3 regions of the Arthrobacter sp. CJ23 genome follow, and region 1 is predicted to be linked to each of the others. Evidence: riboswitches for the same ligand, from Rfam matches in the RefSeq annotation. Region 1 holds a riboswitch; each other region holds the start of a gene.
What was found. A riboswitch is a leader RNA that binds a small molecule or an ion and turns the genes downstream of it on or off. The one in region 1 is predicted to bind cyclic di-AMP.

Region 1 (7,235 bases):
GGACCAGGCCAAGGACCGATGTGCCGTCCCCGTTCAGGAGATCCGCGATGGCCGATTCGTCGTCGCTCTGAATGAAGCTGGCGCTGCTGGCCACGCGCAGCCGCCCGTGCCGGGACGCCGTGTCCTGCACCAGATATTCCAACGGCTGCGGAACCTCCGTGGCGGAGTGCTCGCGCAGGAAGGCGAGCAGGGACTCGGCGTCGTGGCCGGCGTCGAGCGCCCGCCGCACTGAGTCCCCGGAGAAGCGGTAGATCGTGGCCGGGCCCTGCCCCTCGGCGTCGGCCATGAGCAGCAGTTTCCCGCTGATTTCCGGCGCCAGGTAGCCCGGTGCCACGGCCGTCAGGTCGGCCTGCAGCAGCACATGGCTGACAGCCGCCGGCAAATGCTCGCCGAGGATTTCCATGGCCTGCTCGGGCTGCCCGGCAGCGAGGGCCGAGCCCAGCTGGGTGAAGGCGCCGGAGCCCATCAGCCCCAACAGTTCGGCCTCCTGCAGGATGCCGCGCACCAGCGAACTGAACCGGCGGGACATCCGGGGCTGGGTCCATTCGGCCCGTTCCATCACGGCGGCGGTGTTCAGGACCGGGGCCCGCCCGTCGGCGGCGCCGGCCTCGACCGTCAGCTCGTCCAGGATTTCCAGAATCCGACGCCGGACCACAGGGGCATCGGGCCGCTGCGCCTCTGCGGACAGGGCGTTGATGGTGGTGCCGGCCGTACCGTGGTGCGTCGCGGAGGTGGACGCCGGGCCAGTGAGCGGCTGGCCCACCAGCGACGGCGCGCGTTCACTGGCAAGCCAGGCATTGACGAGCCACAGCCACTGCTCCTGGCGGGGGAGGCCCAGCCATTCCAGCGACGGCGGCTGCACCCAGGTGGAGGTGTCGACGTCGAGCCGGAGCAGCCCGGACAGGGCACAGATTTCCAGGAGAACGGCCGTCTCGTGCATCCCGTAGCGCATGGCCTCGGCGAGGCGCTTGAGTTCGCGCACACCCACGCCGCCGCTGCGCAGCGTCGCCAGGGGCTGCTCACGGACGGCGGCCAGCAGTTCACCGGTGAGCCGCAGGGTTTCCGCAATGGCACCCATCGCGGCGTTCCGGCGCAGGGCAGCGCTGGTGCTGCCGAGCTCGGGGACGGGCGGGGCCAGGGTGAAATGGTCCACGATGGCGCCCCCGCGCAGGGCAATCCCCACGCTGTGCGGAAGCTCGACATGCGCGGCGTCAAGGGGCACCAGCAGGCCGCGTGCCAGCAGCCAGTCCACCGGTCCGACGTCGGCGTTTTCGTGGACGACGGACGCACGCCGCTGCGCCTGCGGAACGGCGCCCATCGCCCAGCTGCCGAACTTGTCAAGCAGGCCCCTAGTGCGCTCCGGGGCGTGCGCCAGGATCTCCTGCACGCTTTCGGGGCTGGACGTCCAGCGCTGCAAGGCCAGGGCCGCGTCCATCGGGGTGCTGGCGGCGTGGATGCCAGCGCCGCTCTGGTGGAGTTCGGCCACCAGATGGACCACGCGCTGGGCGAACGCGGGCTGCAGCCGGACCAGCTCGGTGTAGCTGCGGCCCAATCCTGCAGGATAGATGCCGATGACGTCCCTGAGGCTGCCCACGGGCAAGTAGAAGCGCTGCCGGGTGGTGCCGTGGGCGGCGGCCCCGGCCGGCGGCTCGGCCCGGTGGACCAGCGCCAGTTCCTGGAGCTTGGCCAGGATCGGTTCGATGGCCGCGATCGTGGCACCGGCAATGACCTTTTTCAGTCCCGCAGCGGAGGCGCTGTGCCCGGTATCGGTGTTGGTGCACAGGTGCAGCGTTTCCAGGACCTGCATCTCGGGTTTGTTGAGCCGTTCCAGGGCCCGCTGCACACTGACGCGGGCACTTGCGCGTGCGGCCAGGGCCGCGAAATCCGGCGCCATTGGCGACATCAGGTCCGGCCGGGCGGCAAACAGGGCCCGCAGCGAGTTGTCGCTGCGTGCCTCCAGTTCCTTGCTGAGCGCGCGTATAAGGGACATCACTCCAACGTTACCGCCACGCGGTCCCCTAAGCCCTTTGTCAGGCTGACGTTATTGTCGTCGCCGGCGCCGCACATCATCCAGGATCAGCACGATCATCAGGATGAACGCGAGCGGCAGTCCGTACAGGGCCGTGGATGTTACCCAGACGGGGGCCGCCCCGCCACCGAAGGCAATCGCCATGACGGCGGCAACAGCCGCCAGCGACAACACCGCGACGACGGCGGCAATGATCATGAGGGGGCGGCGGTAGCCGGTGGATGTCATGCCTCAAACGCTAACAGCCGCGGCCCGCCGGCGTCCGCCGCCGGGTGCCCGTGCCCCCGCTTCCGCGCCGCAAAGCGGGATTACGGGGCAAGGCAGGATAACCTTGAAGGAACAGACCAACACGGACCGAGCTGCCACCCTTGTACCCGCACTACCCTGCGGATGCGGTGGCGGCCCGGCGTGTCTCCCAAGCAAGAACGAAGAAGGTTGATTACGTGCCTACCGGCAAGGTCAAGTGGTATGACAAGGACAAGGGATTCGGATTCCTCGCAGCCGAGGATGGCCAGGAAGTATTCCTGCCCAAGACGTCCCTGCCCGCAGGAGTAACGGAACTGAAGGCCGGCACCCGCGTGGAGTTCGGCGTGGCCGATGGCCGCCGCGGCGCCCAGGCCCTGGGTGTCCGGGTCCTGGAGAAGACGCCGTCCGTTGCCAAGGCCAAGCGTGTGAACGCCAAGGACCTGGCCCCCATGGTGCAGGACCTCGTCACCGTGCTGGACAACCTCTCCGGCTCGCTGTCCGCCGGCAAGTACCCCGAAGGCAACAAGGGCAAGGCCATTGCGATGGCCCTGCGCAAGGTTGCCGACGAGCTGGACGCTTAGGCCTGCCATGACTTCGGAATCCGCAGAGAGCACCCCGGCAGACGCAGCCACCGCAGCAACTGCCCCCGCCGCAGCAGCACAGGCTCCTGACGCCGGGGCCGGCTCTGCGCGGAAGGCCGGTGCCGGCAAGGCCAGCACCGCCAAGGCCAGTGCCGGGAAGAGCAGTGCAGACAAGCCCCGCGCCGGGGTTCCCGTGTGGCGCGTTGGAAAGCCGGACGCCTTCCTGGCGGCCGCCGTCGACGCTGCCCGCGAGGCAGTGGCCACCATTGCCGGGCCCGGCGAGATCGGCGCGCACCTTGCCGCCAAGTCCGAAGGCGACCGCGTGGTCACGCACCTCTTCGAGTCGCGGCTCAGCGGCTACCTCGGCTGGCAGTGGTACGCCGTGGTGACCCGCAATTCGCGCTCCAAGATTGTCACAGTCAGCGAACTCGGACTGCTGCCCTCCGAGGACTCCATCCTGGCCCCGGAATGGATTCCGTGGGCGAAGCGTGTCCGCCCGGAAGACGAGACCCCCGTGGTCGAGGAGTCGGTCGAAGGGCCCGCAGGGGAAGCTGTCGAAGAGATTGCCGCGGAAGCAGCGGATGGCGAAGGGCCCGACGCCGGCGCTGCCGCCGTCGAGCCTGACGACGAAGACTTTGACGAGGACTCTGACGACGAAGACTCCGCTGACGAAGACCCTGACGACGAAGAAGACTTCGACGAGGATGACGACGACGCAGCCGCGGCCGAATAGCAGTTGATGGCTGTGCGGGGTGGGTCTCGTCTGGATCATCCGGGCACGGTGGCTGCGGCTCCGCTTCGACCGCCGGGCCGGCGGACTGCGCTTCTTCCGCGTTGAGTCCCTGGAGCACCCCCCGGAGGCGCTAACGACGACGGCGCCGCCCGGGATTCGCACCCGGACGACGCCGACCAGCCCTGACCGCGGAAGCCCGCGCAGAGCGCTACTTGCGCAGTTCGCCCACCACGTAGTCGATGCTGGCCAGCAGCGCCGAGACATCGTCCGGGTCGATGGCCACGAACGTGGCGATGCGCAGCTGGTTGCGGCCCAGCTTGCGGTACGGCTCGGTGTCCACGATGCCGTTGGCGCGCAGCACCTTGGCGATCGCGGCGGCGTCGATGGAGTCGTCGAAGTCGATGGTGGCGATGACGTTGGAGCGGTCCTCGGCCTTGGCCACGAACGGGGTGGCGTACTCGGAGGCCTCGGCCCAGGAGTAGATCCGGCCGGCGGAGTCAGCGGTGCGTCCGGCGGCGAAGTCCAGTCCGCCGTTGCTGTTGAGCCACTGGACCTGGTTTTCGAGGGTCACCAGGGTGGAGAGCGACGGGGTGTTGTAGGTCTGGTTCAGCTTGGAGTTGTCGATGGCGGTCTGGAGGTCCAGGAAGTCCGGGATCCAGCGGCCGCTTGCCTTGACGCGGGCGGCGCGTTCCAGCGCGGCGGGGGAGAAGAGGCCGATCCACAGCCCGCCGTCGGACGCGAAGTTTTTCTGCGGGGCGAAGTAGTAAACATCGGTCTCGGCAACGTCCACGTCCAGGCCGCCTGCCGCGGAGGTGGCGTCCACCAGGACCAGGGAACCGGCGTCGGCGCCTTCAACCCGCTTGACCGGGGCGGCCACACCGGTGGAGGTTTCGTTCTGCGGCCAGGCGTAGGCGTCCACGCCTGCCTCGGCCTGGGCAACCGGGCGGGTGCCGGGCTCGGACTTGATGATGGAGGAGGCGTCCAGGAACGGAGCTTTGTTGGTGGCCGAAGCGAACTTGGAGCCGAACTCGCCGAAGGACAGGTGCTGGGCCTTCTTTTCCACGAGGCCGAAGGTGGCGACGTCCCAGAAAGCGGTGGATCCGCCGACGCCGAGGACCACTTCGTAGCCTTCGGGGGCGCGGAAGAACTGGCTGAGGCCTTCGCGGACGGAGCCCACGAGGTTCTTGACCGGCGCCTGGCGGTGCGAGGTGCCCAGGATGGTTGCCGATGCGGCGGACAGCGCTTCGATCTGCTCGGGGCGGACCTTGGACGGGCCAGCGCCGAAGCGGCCGTCCTTGGGCAGCAGTGCGGCGGGGATGGTGATGCTGTTGTCGCTCACGTGTGGCTCCAATGGTGAAGTATCGGTCGAGATGGGTCGCGGCAGGTGGCATCGGCTGCCTCTTCGACTCCCCAATTCTGCCTGACGTCGCGGGCGCGCAGGAACCCGCGGTGTCATAGTCCGCCACGTGGAACACCCGATGTCCACAGGGTGGTCAGGCACCCCGGCGAAATTATCCAGACTAATTCTAAATAAGCTAGGCTGGGGGTTGGCGTCCAAGGGGCCCGGGCTGAGTACCGAAGCCCACCGCCGGGACGCGGTACGGTGGAAATTACGCAAATACTGCGTTCGAGGAGCTGAGCTGGATGACGGATCTGATCGATACCACTGAGATGTATCTTCGGACCATTTTGGAGCTTGAAGAAGAGAACATCGTGGCACTGCGTGCACGCATTGCCGAACGGCTGCGCCACTCTGGCCCTACCGTCTCCCAGACCATCGGCCGCATGGAACGCGATGGCCTGGTGGTGGTCAGCAACGACCGCCACCTTGAGCTGACCGAAACGGGCCGCAAACGCGCCACCGAGGTCATGCGCAAGCACCGCCTTGCCGAGCGGCTCCTGGCTGATGTGATCGGCCTGGACTGGGCTTACGTCCACGACGAAGCCTGCCGCTGGGAACACGTGATGAGCGAGCGCGTGGAGCGCCGCCTCTACGAACTCCTGGGCCACCCCACCGAATCCCCCTACGGGAACCCGATTCCCGGCCTCGAGGCGCTGGGCGGAAGCGCGGGCAAACTGTTCTCCGAGGGCGTCATCAACCTGATCGACGCCATGGACGGCTACGCGGCGGATTCCCGCGTGGTGGTCAGCCGGCTTGCCGAGCCCATCCAGGTGGAGCCCGAGCTTCTGGTCCAGCTCGACGAGGGCGGCATCCGCCCCGGCGCCAAGATCTCCCTGGAGCGCGTGGGGGAGTACATCTCCGTCCGCGTGCCCGACATCGAGGGCGCGCTGGAGCTGCCGCCCGAGGTCGCGGCCCACGTCTTCGTTACCGTCAGCTAGGCCGGCCGCCAGGCAGCTGGCCATGCGGGCTGACCCGCCGCGGACGCTGTGGCCCCATGGCAGTGATGCATCACCTGCAGGGGTGTCCGATGTGCGCGCCGAGGCCATGTGACCTGCGGTTTTGCCCGAAAGCTGCTATGGACGGTGTGCTGACGCCGCCTGCCGAAAGATAACGAAATTATTACCGCGCACCTTAATCACCTATAGTTGACTACTAGCGCCGATATCAAAGCGTTACCTGATCTGGAGCCGAGCTCTGCCAGCGGATCAGGTGTGTCACCCACTACTGGCAGAGGCGGAGGAACCACAAGCGGCTGTCTAAAGAAGCAGCCTTGGGGTGAAGTCCGCAGCAGAAGTGCCCACCAACGAAGGTCCCTCCGGGGATACCTCTGTGCCGTGTGTCCTTCGTGCGGACCGGGTCTTTGAACTCTCTGACCCGAATCCGACAGCTAACTTCGCAGGCTATCCAGAGAGGAAACACTTTTGAGCACGCAAAACGTCAGGGGTCGCCGCCGCTCGCCGGATCCCGTTGCTGAGGTGCGGACCGCCAGAGTTGTCTCGGCGCAGGACCGCCCCCGCGACCCGCACCGCGAGGTACGCCGCCGCAAGGGCGCACTGCGCCAGGTGGCCGACTTCGCGGCAGCCAGCGGCGTAGGACAGAAGGCCGGCGTTGCTCTCGCTGCCACCGGACTGGCCCTGACCGTGGCGTTGCCCGCCACAGGCCCCGTGATGGCCACCTCCGAATCGGGCCAGGCCGTGTCGGCCATGTCAGCGGGCAGCCAGCCCGCCGTCTCCGCTGCGGCAACGGCGAAGATCGACTTCAGCCGCGCGGCGGTCGCCACCAAGGCAGACCCGGACGGCAAGCTCAAGCAGCTCCTCAGCGCACAGTCCGCAGGTTCCATCCAGCGTGCTTCCTCCCTGGGCACCCTTGGCAGCCCCCTGGACTCGCTGGTCACCGCTTCGCCCTTCGGCTACCGCATCAGCCCGCTGACTGGCGGCGCCGGCGACTTCCACCGCGGCCAGGACTTCGTGGCCCAGTGCGGCACCCAGGTCCATGCGGCCGCGGCGGGCAAGGTCACGTTTGTTGGCTGGCACCCCTATGGCGGCGGCAACCGGGTGGTAGTGGACCACGGCAACGGCCTGGAGACCACCTACAACCACCTGTCCTCCTTCACTGTCCAGATGGGCCAGACGGTCAACCGCGGCGACGTCGTGGCCCTCAGTGGCACCACCGGCGCCTCCACCGGCTGCCACCTCCACTTCGAGGTCCAGGTCAACGGCGAAGTCGTCGATCCCATGGGTTGGC
Region 2 (7,235 bases), 1.0 Mb from region 1:
AAGGACGCTTACGACGCCGGGCCGGCGTCAACGCTTTCGAGCTCGGCGTCCTCGGCGGCTGGAGTCGCCGGGAGGGCGACGGCGCGGCCCTTGCGGTAGCGCCACACGCCGATTCCGACCACGACGGCGGCCAGGGCCAGCGACAAGATCAGGGATTCGCGGGTGGATTCCAGGATGACCATTCCGACCAGGAGGGCGATGATGCTGATGATCGCCAGCCAGGTCAGGTAGGGGAAGAACCACATCTTCAGGGCGAGGTCCTTGGCCGCGGCACCCATGCGGCGGCGCAGGATCAGCTGGGATGCGGCAATGACGAGCCACACGAACAGGGCGATGGCGCCGGAGGTGTTGACCAGGAACAGGAACACGGTGTCCGGTGCGATGTAGTTCAGGCCAACCGTGATGAAGCCAACCACGGTGGAGGCCAGCACTGCTGCCGCCGGCACGCCCCGCTTGGAGATCTTCATCCACGATTTGGGGGCGTCGCCGCGCTGGGACAGGGAGAACAGCATGCGGCTGGCCGTGTAGAGGCCGGAGTTCAGGCAGGAGAGCACGGAGGTCAGGACAACAATGTCCATGATGGTGCCGGCGCCCGGGATGCCGTAGAGCTCGATCACGGCAACGTACGGGCTCTTGGCCACGTTGGCGCTGTTCCACGGCAGGAGGGTGACCACAATGGCGATGGAGCCGATGTAGAAGACCAGGATGCGCCACACCGTGGACTTCACGGCCTTCTTGACGGCGTCCACCGGGTTTTCGGATTCGCCGGCGGCAATGGTGGCGATTTCGGCGCCGAAGAACGCGAAGACCACAACCAGGATTCCGGCCAGGACTGCGCCGGGGCCATTGGGCATGAAGCCGCCCTGCTCCAGCAGGTTGGTGACGCCTGGGGCGGGGACGCCCGGGATCAGGCCCATGATGGCGGCGATGCCTGCAACCAGGAAGATCACGATCGCGGCGACCTTGATGGAGGCAAACCAGAACTCGAACTCGCCGTAGGACTTCACGGAGCCCAGGTTGGTGAGGGTCAGCAGCACCATGAGGACCAGCGCGCCCACCCATTGGTCGATTCCCGGAACCCAGCGGTGGATGATCGCGGCCCCGGCCGTCGCCTCGATGCCGAGGACGATGATCCAGAACCAGGCGTACAGCCAGCCGATGCTGAAGCCGGCCCAGCGGCCCAGCGCCTTGTCCGCATAGGTGGAGAAGGACCCGGTTTCCGGGTTGGCGGCGGCCATTTCGCCGAGCATCCGCATGACCAGGATGACCACCAGGCCCGCCGCCATGTAGGCGAGAAGGATGCCAGGGCCGGCCTGCTGGATGGCCGCGCCGGAACCCACGAACAGGCCCGCGCCGATGACGCCGGCGATGGCGATCATGGACAGGTGCCGTGGTTTCAGTGACTTCGAAAGCTGTTGGTCAGCGTGCATGGTGGGGGCGCCGTCCTTTGGAGTTGGGGGGAGGGCCAGGGCGTGATGTGCGTCGGGCCACAGGGTTTTCACCCTAGCCCGGGCGCAAGGGGTCCAAGGTTGTGCAATCGAACAGTCAGGCGCGCCCAAAATCCACGCAATGCACAAAATAGGATAGCAATAGGGATCAGATATTGCTCATTAGGCAACTCTGAAATAGACCCGAAACGAGTCTTTCGGGACGCGGGCACCTCCGGCCGCGGCCAACACCAGCGAAGCCGCGGCGCGCAAGGAGGCGCTCCGCCGCCGTAATTTCCGTTACCTAATTGTGATTAATCCGGCGGCATGCTGTACGGTCGATCAAATGGGCCGACCGTTCCGGCCCACCTCCGGGCAGACGCCAAGCTCTGCCACTGCCCGGATTCCACTACTTTGTGGCAGAGACGGGGGACCCAGAGTCTCCGGGCCATGGCTTCCATGCCGGCCCTAGGGGTGAAGCCGCAGCGCTACGCGCGCGGCCGGATGACCTCATCCGAATCCGACAGCTAACTCCGCAGGCGTTGAGAGGTATACGACCATGTCTTCCAAGGATCAGTCGCGCCCTGAAGCGCGCCACAAAGCAAGCAATTCCACCCCGGCCACAGAGGGCAGGTCCCTGCTCAGCAGGGTCGCCCGCCAGGCCAAGCGCCCACGAAACATGGTGTTGTCGGCAGCCGTGGTGGCTGCCCTGCTGGGCAGCACCGCGTTCAGCCAGGCCTTCGACCAGTCCACAGCCTCGAGTGACCTGAGCCTGGCCTCCAGCACCTCAGGCAAGTCCGACCGCGCGCCGGGCCGGGCGAAGAACGCACAGGCACTGGCACCGACAACCGTGGCACCGGCCCCTACGGCCACTGCCACGGCGGCCCCCGCGCCCACCACGGAGGCCCCCTCCCCCACCGCAACCGCGCCAGCACCGGCACCCTCGCCGTCGTCGACGCCGACCGCTACCCAGACCACCACGGCCGCACCAGCACCCGCGCTCCCGGTCACCTCGTCGACGCCCATGCCCGTGGGGGTTCCCGGGGCCTGGACGATGGCGTTTGCCGATGAATTCAGCGGCACTTCGCTGGACACCAACAAGTGGTCCAACTGCTGGTTCTCCCCCACATGCGGAACCATGAACAAGGTCACCACGAGCCCCAGCAACGTCGCCGTCACCGGTGGCAACCTTGTCCTGTCCCTGAACTCGTCAACCTCCGGTTCGCTGGTTTCGACCAACCCGCGCGGCGGAGCTGGCACCGGCTACGAGTTCACCACCGGCTATGTCGAGGCGCGTATCCGCTTCCCCGGTGATGGCACCAACCTCTACAACTGGCCCGCGTTCTGGACAAACGGCCAGTCATGGCCCGCAAACGGCGAAAATGACATCGCCGAGGTCCTCAGCGGCAAGATGACGGTGAACTACCACTCAACGTCGGGCGCCCACAACCAGGGGACAGTCCCCGGGGACTGGTCCAACAACTTCCACACCTTCGGCCTTCACCGGATGGCCAACTCCGCTGACGTCTACTTCGACGGCGTGAAGGTGAAGTCCTACGCCACTGACGACGGCGGCGCACCGCAGTACATCATCCTCAACGTCGGGGCGTCGGGAAGCAGCCCGGCCGCCTACGGTGCCGCGTCCCAGGTCCAGGTTGATTACGTACGGGCCTGGAAGTAAGCAGCAGGCTTGAAGGCAGGGGTCGACGGCGGTGAGAACCGCCGTCGACCCCTCCTTTGCGTGAGCCGCATCACGTAGAATCCTGCAATGAAGCTTCTGTACATCACAGAAAGCGTGCCCAACCGGGACCCCATGCTGGGTGACGGCAGCTCCATGATTCCTTTCGAGCTCCTGCGGAATCTGCCCGGGAACGTGGCCGTGACGCTTCTGACCTTCGCCGGACCGGTGGATGTGCCGGCCGAAATCCGCAACCGCTGCGATGCCGTGCACGTGCTGGCCACCCGGAAGCGGATCTGGGCCACCCTGCTGTCAGGCTTTGGCCTCAATGGTCTGGGAAAGCACGAACGTTCCACCGCCGCAGCCCTTGCCTCCGCCTCGGAGCTGTCGGCGCAACATGATGCCACCCTGATCCACGGCCCTCATGCCCTGTTTCTGGCACATTCCGTCAGCGGACCGCTGGTTTTGCAGACGGTGGATCCCTGGTCGATCCGGGCCGCGATGGACACTGCCATTGCGCGGACACTGCGGCCCGCCTACCGCGCCCGGGAAATCCTGGCCCTGCTGGCCGAACGGCGCCTGCCGTCGCGGGCGCGGCTCCTCGCCGTGGGCGCCCAGGATGCCCTCGCATGGTCGGAACGGCTGGGGCGGTCGGTCGGACACATCCCCAACGGCGCCGAACAGTCATTTCGCACAGGCACCACGCGGGACGTCCCCGTGGTGTGCTTTGTGGGCAGCCTCAACTACGGTCCCAATATTGACAGCGCGACCGTCCTGATCGGCAAGATCGCTCCGCTGGTGTGGCAGCAGGTTCCGGAGGCCAGGTTTGTGATCGCAGGGCGCCGTCCCGTGCCTTCGGTCCTTGCACTTGCGGGCCCCCGGGTAGAGGTCCTGGCGAATGTGCCCTCGGTCCTCGACGTGTTCCACTCTGCCGACGTGGCCGCCTTTCCCGACGAACACGGGGTGGGCATTCGGAACTCAGTGCGCGAAGCCCTGGCTGCAGGCCTTCCCGTCGTGGCGACACCTGTGGCCGCCCGCGAACAGGACCCGCACTCCCTGCTTGCCGTGGAAGGGGACACGCAAGGGTTCGTCGAACGGCTCGTTGGCCACCTGACCGAACGCGGCGGCCATGGCCAGGAGCCAGGCCACGGCCCGCTCCGGACCTGGAAAACCGTTGCCCACGACTACCTTGACGAACTCGAGCGGGCCATCCAAGCCGCCGACCCAGGCCTGCCGCTCGGATCGCCGCAGGCATGATGCACCTTCCCGGGGACCTGGCCCGCACCGGCGTCCGGGGTGCCGTCTGGCAGGGACTGGCCTTCGCCTCCGGCAGGGTGATCGTCCTGGTGACCACCATCATCCTGGCTCGGCTCCTGTCCCCCCAGGAGTACGGTTTGGTGGCGCTGGCGCTGGTGCTCATGGCGTACGCCGAGACCATTGCCGATGCCGGGGTGGCACAGGCACTGGTCTACCTGCCGCGGACGGGAGTCATGGCGCGCTCGGCCCTGCTGCTCTCGGTGGTGCTGGGCCTGGTCCTGGCTTCCGCGGCCGTCCTGGCTGCGCCCTGGATCGCCGGGGTCTTCAACCTTCCGGCAGCGGCATCCCTCATCCAGGTGCTGGGGGTTTCCGTGCTGGCCACGTCCTTCGGCGCAGTCCCGGAGGCCCTGCTGCGGCGCGAGCTTCAGTTCAAGCAGCTCACGGCAGCACCCGTGATCCGCGCCGCCACAATGGGCGCCGTGACACTCCCGCTCGCGTTTGCCGGCCATGGCGCCTGGTCACTTGCCATCGGCACGGCAGCGGGCTCGGTGGCGTACGCGGTCACCTGCTGGTTCCTGGTCCGGCGGCATGCGCCCTGGCAGATCTGGCGGGTGAGCGGGGACGCGCTCCGGGCCAACGTGAGGTTCGGCGCCCCGGTGGCCGGCAGCAGCCTGCTGGCCCGCCTGATCTTCGACGTCGACTATCTCATCATCGGTCTCTGGCTGGGGGCGCAGGCACTTGGGTACTACACCTTGGCTTTCCGGCTTCCCGAAGCCCTGATCCTCAACGTGTTTTTTGTGCTCTCCACCGTCCTGTTCCCGCTGTACGCACAGGTCAGCGGCGATCCGGAGAGGCTCCGGGACGGCTACCTGAAGAGTGTCCAGATCCAGTCCCTGTACGGCGTCACCACGGGAGTGGGGCTGGCTGTGCTGGCACCGGTACTGGTGCCGTTGCTCTTCGGCCAAACGTGGATGGATGCCGTCCTTCCACTGGCGTTCCTTGCCCTGTATGCCGCGGCACGGTCGCTGGGTGCCGGCGCCAACGATGTCTATAAGGCGCTCGGCCGCCCAGGGCTCTCCGTCGGGGTTTCCGTCGTCCGGCTGGCGATCCTGGTGCCGGTCCTGTTGCTTGCCTCCCGATGGGGCATTGTGGGCATCGCCTGCGCCCAGCTGCTGGTGGCTCTGCTCTTTGCCTGCGGCATGCAGGCCGTCGCCGCCAGGGTGATGAAGTTCCGGGCGCGCCGGCTGGTGCGCGCGGCCGTGCCCGGCGTCGTCTGCGGGGCAGCCGTGGCCGTGGCCGGTCTAGGCACCTTGGCAGCTCCGCTCCTCGGCCCTGTGGCGACCATCGCAGTGGTTGTGGTGACGGCCGTGGGCTTCGTCTACGCAATCCTGCGCCTGGGGTTCCCGTCCCTGCACTCTGAACTGCTGAAGCTGGTCCGCCGGTCCTAAGGCAATACTGCCGCTCTGGTGCCCGGGTGCTTGGGCGAAGAACCAGTCACCGCATGGCGCCACAACCAGAAATCCCTGTCGGACATGACAGCCGAACGTACTTGGTCTGTTCCATGTCCAGGATCCGACTGGCCTTCCAGCCGATACGCCAACGTGGCTGCGGACCGGGCCCAGCTCGCGATGACCAGCTGGGGCAGCAGGCCTACGTCCACGCCCCGCAGCGCCAGATGCCTGGCAAGGTGCCCCAGTGCCCACCCGCGCGCGCCGAACGCCGCATCATAGGCTCCAAGCTGGTCTTCGCGGGAAAAAGCGCGTTCGTTTGATTCGCTCAGGTACTGCAGGTAGAACACCAAGTCGTGGCCCGGAAGGCCATCGGTGCTGGACCGCTCCCAGTCCACCGCCTGCAGTTTGCCGTCGGCCTGCAGAAACAGGTTCGGGTGGCTCAAATCGCCGTGCTCCACAACGGCCGGCAGCTCCGCGGAACGCAAGGGCGCCAGCAACTCGTGGGTGTGTTCAACAAGCGCGTCGACCTCGGGTTCCGGGGACACCATGACGGAGAGGGCCTCCAGCGGACGGGTGATGGTCCGCTCGTACCAGCCCTGATTCTGCCGGGCCGATCGCAGACAGGGCAAGGCGTCGACAAAGTCTGCGCCCGCGCTGACGGCACCGGGCAAGTCAGCAGCGACCAGCCTCGGATCCAAGGGTGTTCCGGTCACTGCGGTTTCGACGAGGACGGTGTGGGCAGCGACTTCGCAGACGGACACCACCTCCGGGACACCCATCGAGGGCCCCACTCCAGCGATCTTCAGCGCCCGCAGGACCTCGGCCTCGTGCCGCAGGCTGTCATTCTCGCCCGGCTGGCGGGGTACCTTGACGACGAGGCCGGGTTCCTGGGATCCGGTCGCGAAGATCAGTGCCACCACGTGCCTGGATGTGACGAACCTGGGCGTGAGCAGCACACTTTCCCAGCGCCTGCCCATGTATTTTTCCAGCCCGAACTCCTGGTAATGCTCTTCAAGGAAACGGTCAAAGAAGTTCAAAGCGGCTCCTCGTCCAGGGGGCGCCCGTCCAGGGGGCGCCCGTCCAGGGGGCGCCCGTCCAGGGGGCGCCCGTCCAGGGGGCGCCCGTCCAGGGGGCGCCCGTCCAGGGGGCGCCCGTCGAGCGGACGACGACCCAGGACGCTTCCTTCCGGGATGGCCAGGTCAAACAGGTGCAGCGTGAAGGCCAGACGTGCTGCGAAGGCCTTGCTTGCTCCGAAACGGACGTCCCGGTGGAGGGCCAGGGTGTGCCCGATCGCGGCGGCAGACGCCACTGGCACAATGCGCGCTGTACGGTCCAGCGTCGGCGCGTTCCAGTAGACGCCGACGTCCTGGAAGCCGGCCCGGATCAGGGCACGCTTCCAGCCTTTCAGGGTGCGGGGCCCCG
Region 3 (7,235 bases), 180 kb from region 1:
CGTCGGAGTCGTCCGTCCAGTCGACCGGAACCTCGTGCAGCCGCAGGCCGCAGCGCTCGGCCAGCACCAGCAGTTCCGTGTCGAAGAACCACGCGTTGTCCACGGTGTGCGGCAGAATGCAGCGGGCGACGTCGCCGCGAATTGCCTTGAAGGTGCACTGGGCATCGGAGAATCGGGCGCCCATGAGCAAGCTCAAGAGCAGCTTGTAGCTGCGGGAGATGAGCTTGTTCTTGCGGCTGCGGACCACGCGGGAACTGCGGGCCAGCCGCGTGCCGATGGCCACCTCCGAATGGCCGGAGAGCAGTGGTGCCACCAAAGGCGCCAGCGCGGCGAGGTCCGTGGACAGTGCCACGTCCAGGTAGGCCAGGACAGGCGAGGGGGAGGCGAACCAGACCCGGCGCAGCGCGTTGCCGCGGCCCGTTTCCTCGAAGCGCACCACGGAGACTTCAGGGAGTTCCCGTGCCAGGCGTTCGGCAACCGTCAAGGTGCGGTCCGTGCTGGCGATGTCCGCCACGGTGATGCGGAAGCTGTGCGGGAAGGTGCCGAGCAGGTGCCCGTGGAGCTGCCGCAGGCACGCCTCAAGACGGTTCGCATCATTGCACACGGGAATGATGACATCCAGGACGGGCACCACGGAGCGGGTGTCCACGGGTGCAGGCACCGTGCGCGGGGCGTGGTCTGTGATAGTCATGAATCCAGCGTGACGCCGCCAGATTAGCGGGATTTAGGCGCAAGCTGTGCCGTGACTGTGGATCTGCGCCGGGGCCTGTGTCGGTGTGCCGGCGCCTGCCGGATCAACCGGGCCGGGACATGCAGGAAGGCCCGTTCCCCCAGCGAACGGGCCTTCCAAAGTCAGTGCGCAGCGGGCCCGGCCTAGTACCAGTTGTTGGCGTAGTGGAAGCTCAGCGCGGCTGCGGGGGAGCCATAGCGCTCCTTGATGTAGTCCAGGCCCCACTTGATCTGGGTCTTGTAGTTGGTTTCCCAGTCGGCGCCGGCGGAAGCCATCTTGGACGCGGGCAGGGACTGCACGATGCCGTAGGCGCCGCTGGAAGCGTTCGTGGCCGTGGTGCGCCAGTTGGATTCCTTTTCCCAGAGGATGTTCAGGGCGGACATCTGGTCCTGGCCCCAGCCGTAGGATGCCAGCTGGCTGGCGGCGTAGGCCTTGGCGGCTGCGGGGTCATCGACGGCGACCGGAACGGCGGCCTCGGCTGCTGCTGCGGCAGCCGCGGCAGCAGCGGCGTCGGCGGCCTGCTTCGCGGCGGCGTCGGCCGCTGCCTTCTCGGCGGCAGCCTTGTCAGCTGCGGCTTTGTCCGCCGCGGCCTTCGCTGCTGCTGACTTGTCGGCTGCTGCCTTCTCGGCGGCAGCCTTCTTGAGGATGGCCATTTCGGTGTCGAGGCCCGAGACGTTCGCCTGCGCGGTTGCCTGGGTTGCCGAGACGCGGCTGATCTCCGGGGCCTTGAAGGCTGCATCGGCGGCCTGGCCGACGGATGCGGCGCCCAGCAGGGCGGCCACGACGCCTGCCACCACGGACATGCGCTGGGTCTTGCCGCCGCGGGCGGCGTTCTTCAGAACGGCCTGGGACTTGCTCAGAGGGGCGGCGTTTTCGCCGCGGTGGCGCGCTTCAGGGCGCGACTGATCCTTGGAAGACATGGGTGTATACCTCTCGGCGCCTGCGGAGTTAGCTGTCGGATTCGGATGAGGTCATCCGGCCGCACGCGTGGCGTTGCGGCTTCACCCCTAGGGCCTGTATGGAAGCAATGGCCCGGAGACTCTGGGTCCCCCGTCTCTGCCTTGAAGTAGCGGAATCCGGGCAGTGGCAGAGCTCGGCGGCTGCCCGGAGGTGCGCCGGAACGGTCGGCTCACCCATTCGACGGTACAGGAGCCTTCCTCTTAAGTCACATTTAGGTAACGGAGATCACGACGGCGGTGCGTCGCCTTGCGCAATCCGTTGCCGAACGTCGCCCATCACCGATCCGTCGCCCGGCGCTGCAAGCGGTAGCAGTCCGTGACGTGGGGGAAAGCGAGGAGCCCTGTGTGGGGCGAAGCAGCCTTGGCGCCCAATAGCCTGACTTCCGCAAGGATGGCCTGCCGCTCAGGCCGTTGGGAGACGAACGTCCAGGAACTGGCGAGCTGCACCAGTTGATCCACATTCAGCTCGTAGTCGAACGGGAATCGCCGGCGTTCAAAGCCTCCACGGCCGGCAAATGCCGAAGGAACAGAAGCAGTCTGATCCCTTGCGGCACCGCCGGGTTCCACGATTGCGGCCAGGTCCCGTACCCAGGCCTTGGATCGGTCCCAAGTGTGCCACGCCAGGCCGACCATGCCTCCGGGAACCAGGACCCTGTCGCATTCGGCGACGGCTGACGCCGGGTCCACCCAATGCCAGGCCTGAAGACAGACGACGGCGTCAAAGGTGCGGTCGTCCAAAGGCAAACGTTCGGCCGAGCCGAGGCGTGCCGTGATGCGGCCGGCGATGTCGGGTGGAAGCCCAAGACTCGCTGCTTCAAGCACAGAAAGCATGTCCTCCGCGGTATCCATGGCAGTTACGGTGTGGCCCAGGGCCGCGATCGTCCGGCTTCCCAGCCCTGTCCCAGCGCCGAGGTCCAGGACGGAAAGGCGCTCTCCGGGCGCGGGCGAGCCCAGCAGCCAGGAAACGACGTCCTGTCTCCACGGAGGACGGACCTCGTCGTGGAGCAGGGCTCTGCTGCCCTGCCCCGTCCGTCGACTCATTGGCGCGGACCGCCGTCGGCCTTTGCCACCGGCAGCCTGAGCGCGAACTCTGTCCGGCCCGGCCGGGACGTCACTTCTACGCTGCCGCCATGGGCGTGCACGATCGACTCCACGATCGACAGGCCCAGCCCGGACGTCCCCTCGGAACCCGACCTCGCGGCGTCGGCGCGGGCGAAGCGGGAGAAGATCCGGCCCTGGAACTCCGCCGGAATGCCGGGCCCGTTGTCCGTCACGGTGACCACGGCGCTGCCGTCGGCCGAGAGCATGACGCCGGTGACCACCGTGGTGCCGGCCTCGGTGTGCTTGCGTGCGTTGGACAGCAGGTTCGCCAGGACCTGGTGCAGCTGCTTGGCGTCGCCGCGGACGGTCACGGGCTCGTCCGGGAGGTTGAGCTGCCACACATGCTCCGGGGCCATGACTTTCTCGTCGCTGACGGTCTCGATGACCAGCTGTGTGAGGTCCACCTCCGCCAGCTTGAGCGGCTGCCCCTCGTCCAGGCGGGCCAGCAGCAGCAGGTCCTCCACCAGGGCGGTCATGCGCTCGGACTGGCTCTGGACGCGTGCCAGCGACTTCCGTCCGTCATCGGTGAACGTCTCCGTCATGCGCAGCAACTCGGTGTAGCCGCGGATGGCAGTCAGCGGGGTGCGCAACTCGTGGGAGGCATCGGCGACGAACTGGCGCACCTTCGTCTCGCTTTGCTGCCGGGCCTCGAGCGCGTTGGAGACGTTGTTGAGCATCAGGTTCAGGGCATGGCCCACGCTGCCGACCTCCGTGCCCGGGTGGGCCGCCTTCGCCGGAACGCGCACCGCGAGTGCCACCTCACCGGCGTCGAGCGGCAAGCGGGACACCTTGGTGGCCACCTCGGACAGCTGTTCCAGCGGCCGCATGGTCCGCCGGATGATGACGGTCCCGGCGAGCCCGATCAGCACCAGCCCGCCCAGGGAAACGAACACCATGGTCCAGACCAGCGAGGCCTCGGTGCTTTGTTTGTCGGCCAGCGGCAGCCCGGTCACAATGACGTCGCCGTACGGGGTTTCGGTGGCCACCAGGCGGTAGTCGCCGTTGGACAGCGTCCGGTCCGCCGGCCGGTTGTCGCGCGGGAGCTCGAGCAGGACCTGCTTGTCCTCGGCGGAGAGCGTGGCCCGGGTGCCGTCCGAGTCGATGAACCCTGCACTGCTGACGGCGGAACCGAGGATCCGGGCGCTGAGCGTGCCCACACCCTGGCCTTTCGCGTCCAGGGGGTCTGGCCGGCCTGTGGGATTGCCCGACGGCGGCCTGCCGAAGGCCGTGGAGAGTCTCGATTGCTGCGACAACCGGTCGTCGAGTTGGCGCGTGAGGAACGAATCCATCGAGGCATAGCTGAAGAGGCCGATGGCCCCGCAGATCGCCACGAGCAGGGCCATGGCCACAAGCACCAGACGCGTGCGCAGGTGCCAGGTGGACGGGTTCAGCCAGCGCGGGCCATCAGGGCGGGGCACGCCGGAGAGTGTGGACATGCGGCCCGGCCTAGTCGGCGGGCTTGATGACGTAGCCGGCGCCGCGCACGGTGTGGATCATGGGCGGGTGGTTGGCTTCGATCTTCTTGCGCAGGTAGGAGATGTAGAGCTCCACGATGTTGGCCTGCCCGCCGAAGTCGTAGTCCCACACGCGGTCCAGGATCTGGGCCTTGCTGACCACGCGCTTGGGGTTTTCCATGAGGTAGCGCAGCAGCTCGAACTGGGTGGCCGTCAGCGGGATGTCCTCGCCGCCACGCGTGACCTCGCGGGTGTCCACGTTCAGGGTCAGGTCGCCCACCACCAACTCGGCCGTGTCCATCGCGGCCACGCCGGAGCGCTGGACCAGGCGGTGCAGGCGCAGCAGGACTTCCTCCATGCTGAACGGCTTGGTCACGTAGTCGTCCCCTCCGGCGGCCAGGCCTGTGATGCGGTCCTGCACGTCGTCCTTTGCGGTGAGGAACAGCGCAGGCACCTCCGGCGCAAAGGCGCGGATCCTGCCCAGCAGCTCCACGCCGTCGAACCCTGGCAGCATCACGTCCAGCACCAGCACGTCGGGGCGGAAGTCCTTGGCGAGCTTGACGGCGGCGGGGCCGTCGCCGGCCACGGCCACGGACCAGCCGGCCATGCGCAGGCCCATGCTCATGAGCTCGGCAAGGCTGGGTTCGTCATCCACCACCAGGGCGCGGATGGGGGAGCCGTCCGGGTGGGTCAGCTGGGGAAGGTTGTTGGTCACGGAGTGCGAGGATGCCATGGGACAACTCTCCGATCTGCCGGTTAACCGGTGCTTTGCCGAAACTGTGAGTGCGCTGTGAGTTCCAGCCTAGCCACGCGGAGGGGCCGCGCCGAGGGGCCAGCCTGCTCAAACCCCCCGCCCCGGTCCCACTTCTACGCCTTGTAGCAGAAATTTGCCGCCAAACCTTACCCGATCCGGGCTTGAGATTAGGCAGCATCTGTTTCAGATTTTGGGATTCGAGATTAAAGCAAAGCTTCGAACCGGATGGGCCATCATGCTGTATGAGGCGAAGAATGTTCATCTCATGGCCCAAATTGGCCCCATTTGCCGAACTCCATCCGGTCATCGTTCGTCACGATCAAATTGTGATCTGCAGCACAATAGTGCTGAACGTCTCAGAATGTGGACGTTTTGGCCTATTGTTACTTGCAAGTTGCCATTGTTACGTTGCACACTTCCAATGTGAACAAGAACTCAACAGCACCTGCAGCCGCAGAAGTCAGGCCCAGCGCACCCGCCGGTGACCAGATGTGCCGTTGTCGAATGCAAGCCTAACTTTCCACCCCAAAAAGTTTCAGGCATTCGCCCCTAGCCCGCCGTTGGGCGCCCATCCCCAAACTCATTGCGGGGACAACCAGCATTCGAAGCCGCGATGACGGCTATTCACTTTGAGGTAAGCAATCCATGTCAGTTGCATCCGGATACGTCCACATCTCCGTTCGAAACGCCAACAAGGCCGCCTCCAACGCAGGGCTCCGTCCCGGCTTCGGCAACCGCCCGGCGTACGCCCAGCCGAGCCAGGCCAACGGCCAGCAGGCGCCCGGCTATGTTCCCCAGGGCTACAACCCCAACTCGTACGGCCAGTTGCGTGCCGTGCCGGCGAACGAGGCCGCACCGATGACGGCTCCCACGCCCGTCGTGGCCCCGGCCGACCGTGCCCTTCGCCCCGTGCCCAACGAAAACGTGGCCCGTGGTTTTGTCCTCTACATGGGCATTGACGAGGAAACCGCGGCGGCTGCCGGCACCTCGATCGCCAAGCTCGCCCAGGAGATCCGCGCCTACGCCCAGTCGCTCGTGACGGGTGCCGAGAGCTATGCCGCCGTCGCCGTCGCGCCGGCCGGAGCGCCCGGTTCCGCGCTCGACGTCGTCCGTTCCACCTTCGGCGACCCCACCGTGGCCGCCCGCCAGCGCACCGAACCGGCCCGCCCGGCACAGCAGCAGGATGCCCGCCCCTCCGGCGTGCTGATCGACCTCGCCCGCCGTGAGGTGCACCTGGACGGCGAATCCCTGAACCTCACGTTCAAGGAATTCGAGCTCCTCAACTACCTCGTCGAAAACGGCACGCGCACCGTGGGCCGCGACGAACTGCTCGAGGGTCTGTGGCGCAACGCCGAGGAAGTGCCGAACGAGCGCACCATCGACGTCCACATCCGCCGCCTTCGCTCCAAGCTGGGCCGACTGGCGAACACCGTACGCACGGTGCGTGGCCAGGGCTACCGCTTCTACGAGCACCCCGAGGTCATCGTCTGGGCTGCTCCGGAATACTCGATCTAGCTCCAACTACGCACGAAGGCGCCTGTTCCCCCTCCTGGGGAGCGGGCGCTTTCGCGCGTTCGGGGCCGGTGAGCATGTGCCTCCGCGGCTGGGGGTTGCGGCGCTATGGTTGGGGGATGAGCGACCATCACATCAAGCGTCTGGTGATCATGCGGCATGCCAAGTCGGACTGGCCCATGGGGGTGCCGGACCATGACCGGCCGTTGGCGGAACGCGGCCACCGGGAGGCTCCGCTGGCCGGGAAGTGGCTGCTAAAGCACCATGTGGTCCCTGACTTCATCCTGTGCTCGTCCGCGCTGCGGACCCGGCAGACCTGCACCTGGGTGTGCAGTGAACTGGGCGAGAAGGCCCCGACGCCCAAACTTGAGGACGGCTTGTATGCCGCCTCCGCGCAGCGCATGCTGACCGTCATCAACCATGTGCCGGATACTGTCACCACGCTGATGATCTTCGCCCACATGCCCGGCGTGCAGGACCTTGCCATGCACCTGGCCTCGCGCGATTCGGACCACGACGCCTACATGGACGCCGCCACGCGGTACCCCACCAGTGCGCTGACGGTCATGGAGATCGACAAGCCGTGGGCCGAGCTGGACGGCCAGGACGCCAAGCTCACCCACTTCAAGGTGCCCCGCTAGGAGTCGTGGACCGGCCCCCAACTAGGTAGCGCTATGTGTCGTTATGAGAGCTCAAAACGACAGATACTGCTACTCAGTTGGGCT

Region 2: another riboswitch for cyclic di-AMP. It lies ahead of NVV90_RS20625 (glycoside hydrolase family 16 protein); the one in region 1 lies ahead of NVV90_RS04345 (M23 family metallopeptidase).
Region 3: another riboswitch for cyclic di-AMP. It lies ahead of NVV90_RS03520 (hypothetical protein); the one in region 1 lies ahead of NVV90_RS04345 (M23 family metallopeptidase).

The regions. Positions count from the first base shown of each region.
Region 1 is NZ_CP102950.1:945,733-952,967, forward strand. Features, by position in the region: gene NVV90_RS04315 (helicase-associated domain-containing protein) at 1-1,990, opposite strand, end outside; gene NVV90_RS04320 (hypothetical protein) at 2,042-2,257, opposite strand; gene NVV90_RS04325 (cold-shock protein) at 2,473-2,856, shown strand; gene NVV90_RS04330 (DUF3027 domain-containing protein) at 2,864-3,589, shown strand; gene serC (phosphoserine transaminase) at 3,798-4,928, opposite strand; gene NVV90_RS04340 (metal-dependent transcriptional regulator) at 5,234-5,929, shown strand; cyclic di-AMP (ydaO/yuaA leader) riboswitch at 6,167-6,408, shown strand; gene NVV90_RS04345 (M23 family metallopeptidase) at 6,413-7,235, shown strand, end outside.
Region 2 is NZ_CP102950.1:4,540,014-4,547,248, forward strand. Features, by position in the region: gene NVV90_RS20620 (amino acid permease) at 9-1,430, opposite strand; cyclic di-AMP (ydaO/yuaA leader) riboswitch at 1,814-1,981, shown strand; gene NVV90_RS20625 (glycoside hydrolase family 16 protein) at 1,987-3,108, shown strand; gene NVV90_RS20630 (glycosyltransferase) at 3,196-4,362, shown strand; gene NVV90_RS20635 (lipopolysaccharide biosynthesis protein) at 4,359-5,810, shown strand; gene NVV90_RS20640 (aminoglycoside phosphotransferase family protein) at 5,807-6,850, opposite strand; gene NVV90_RS20645 (hypothetical protein) at 6,847-7,235, opposite strand, start outside.
Region 3 is NZ_CP102950.1:765,392-772,626, forward strand. Features, by position in the region: gene NVV90_RS03515 (glycosyltransferase) at 1-691, opposite strand, end outside; gene NVV90_RS03520 (hypothetical protein) at 874-1,650, opposite strand; cyclic di-AMP (ydaO/yuaA leader) riboswitch at 1,656-1,812, opposite strand; gene NVV90_RS03525 (class I SAM-dependent methyltransferase) at 1,966-2,730, opposite strand; gene NVV90_RS03530 (HAMP domain-containing sensor histidine kinase) at 2,727-4,226, opposite strand; gene NVV90_RS03535 (response regulator transcription factor) at 4,237-4,977, opposite strand; gene NVV90_RS03540 (winged helix-turn-helix domain-containing protein) at 5,644-6,513, shown strand; gene NVV90_RS03545 (histidine phosphatase family protein) at 6,630-7,151, shown strand; gene NVV90_RS03550 (LysR family transcriptional regulator) at 7,225-7,235, opposite strand, start outside.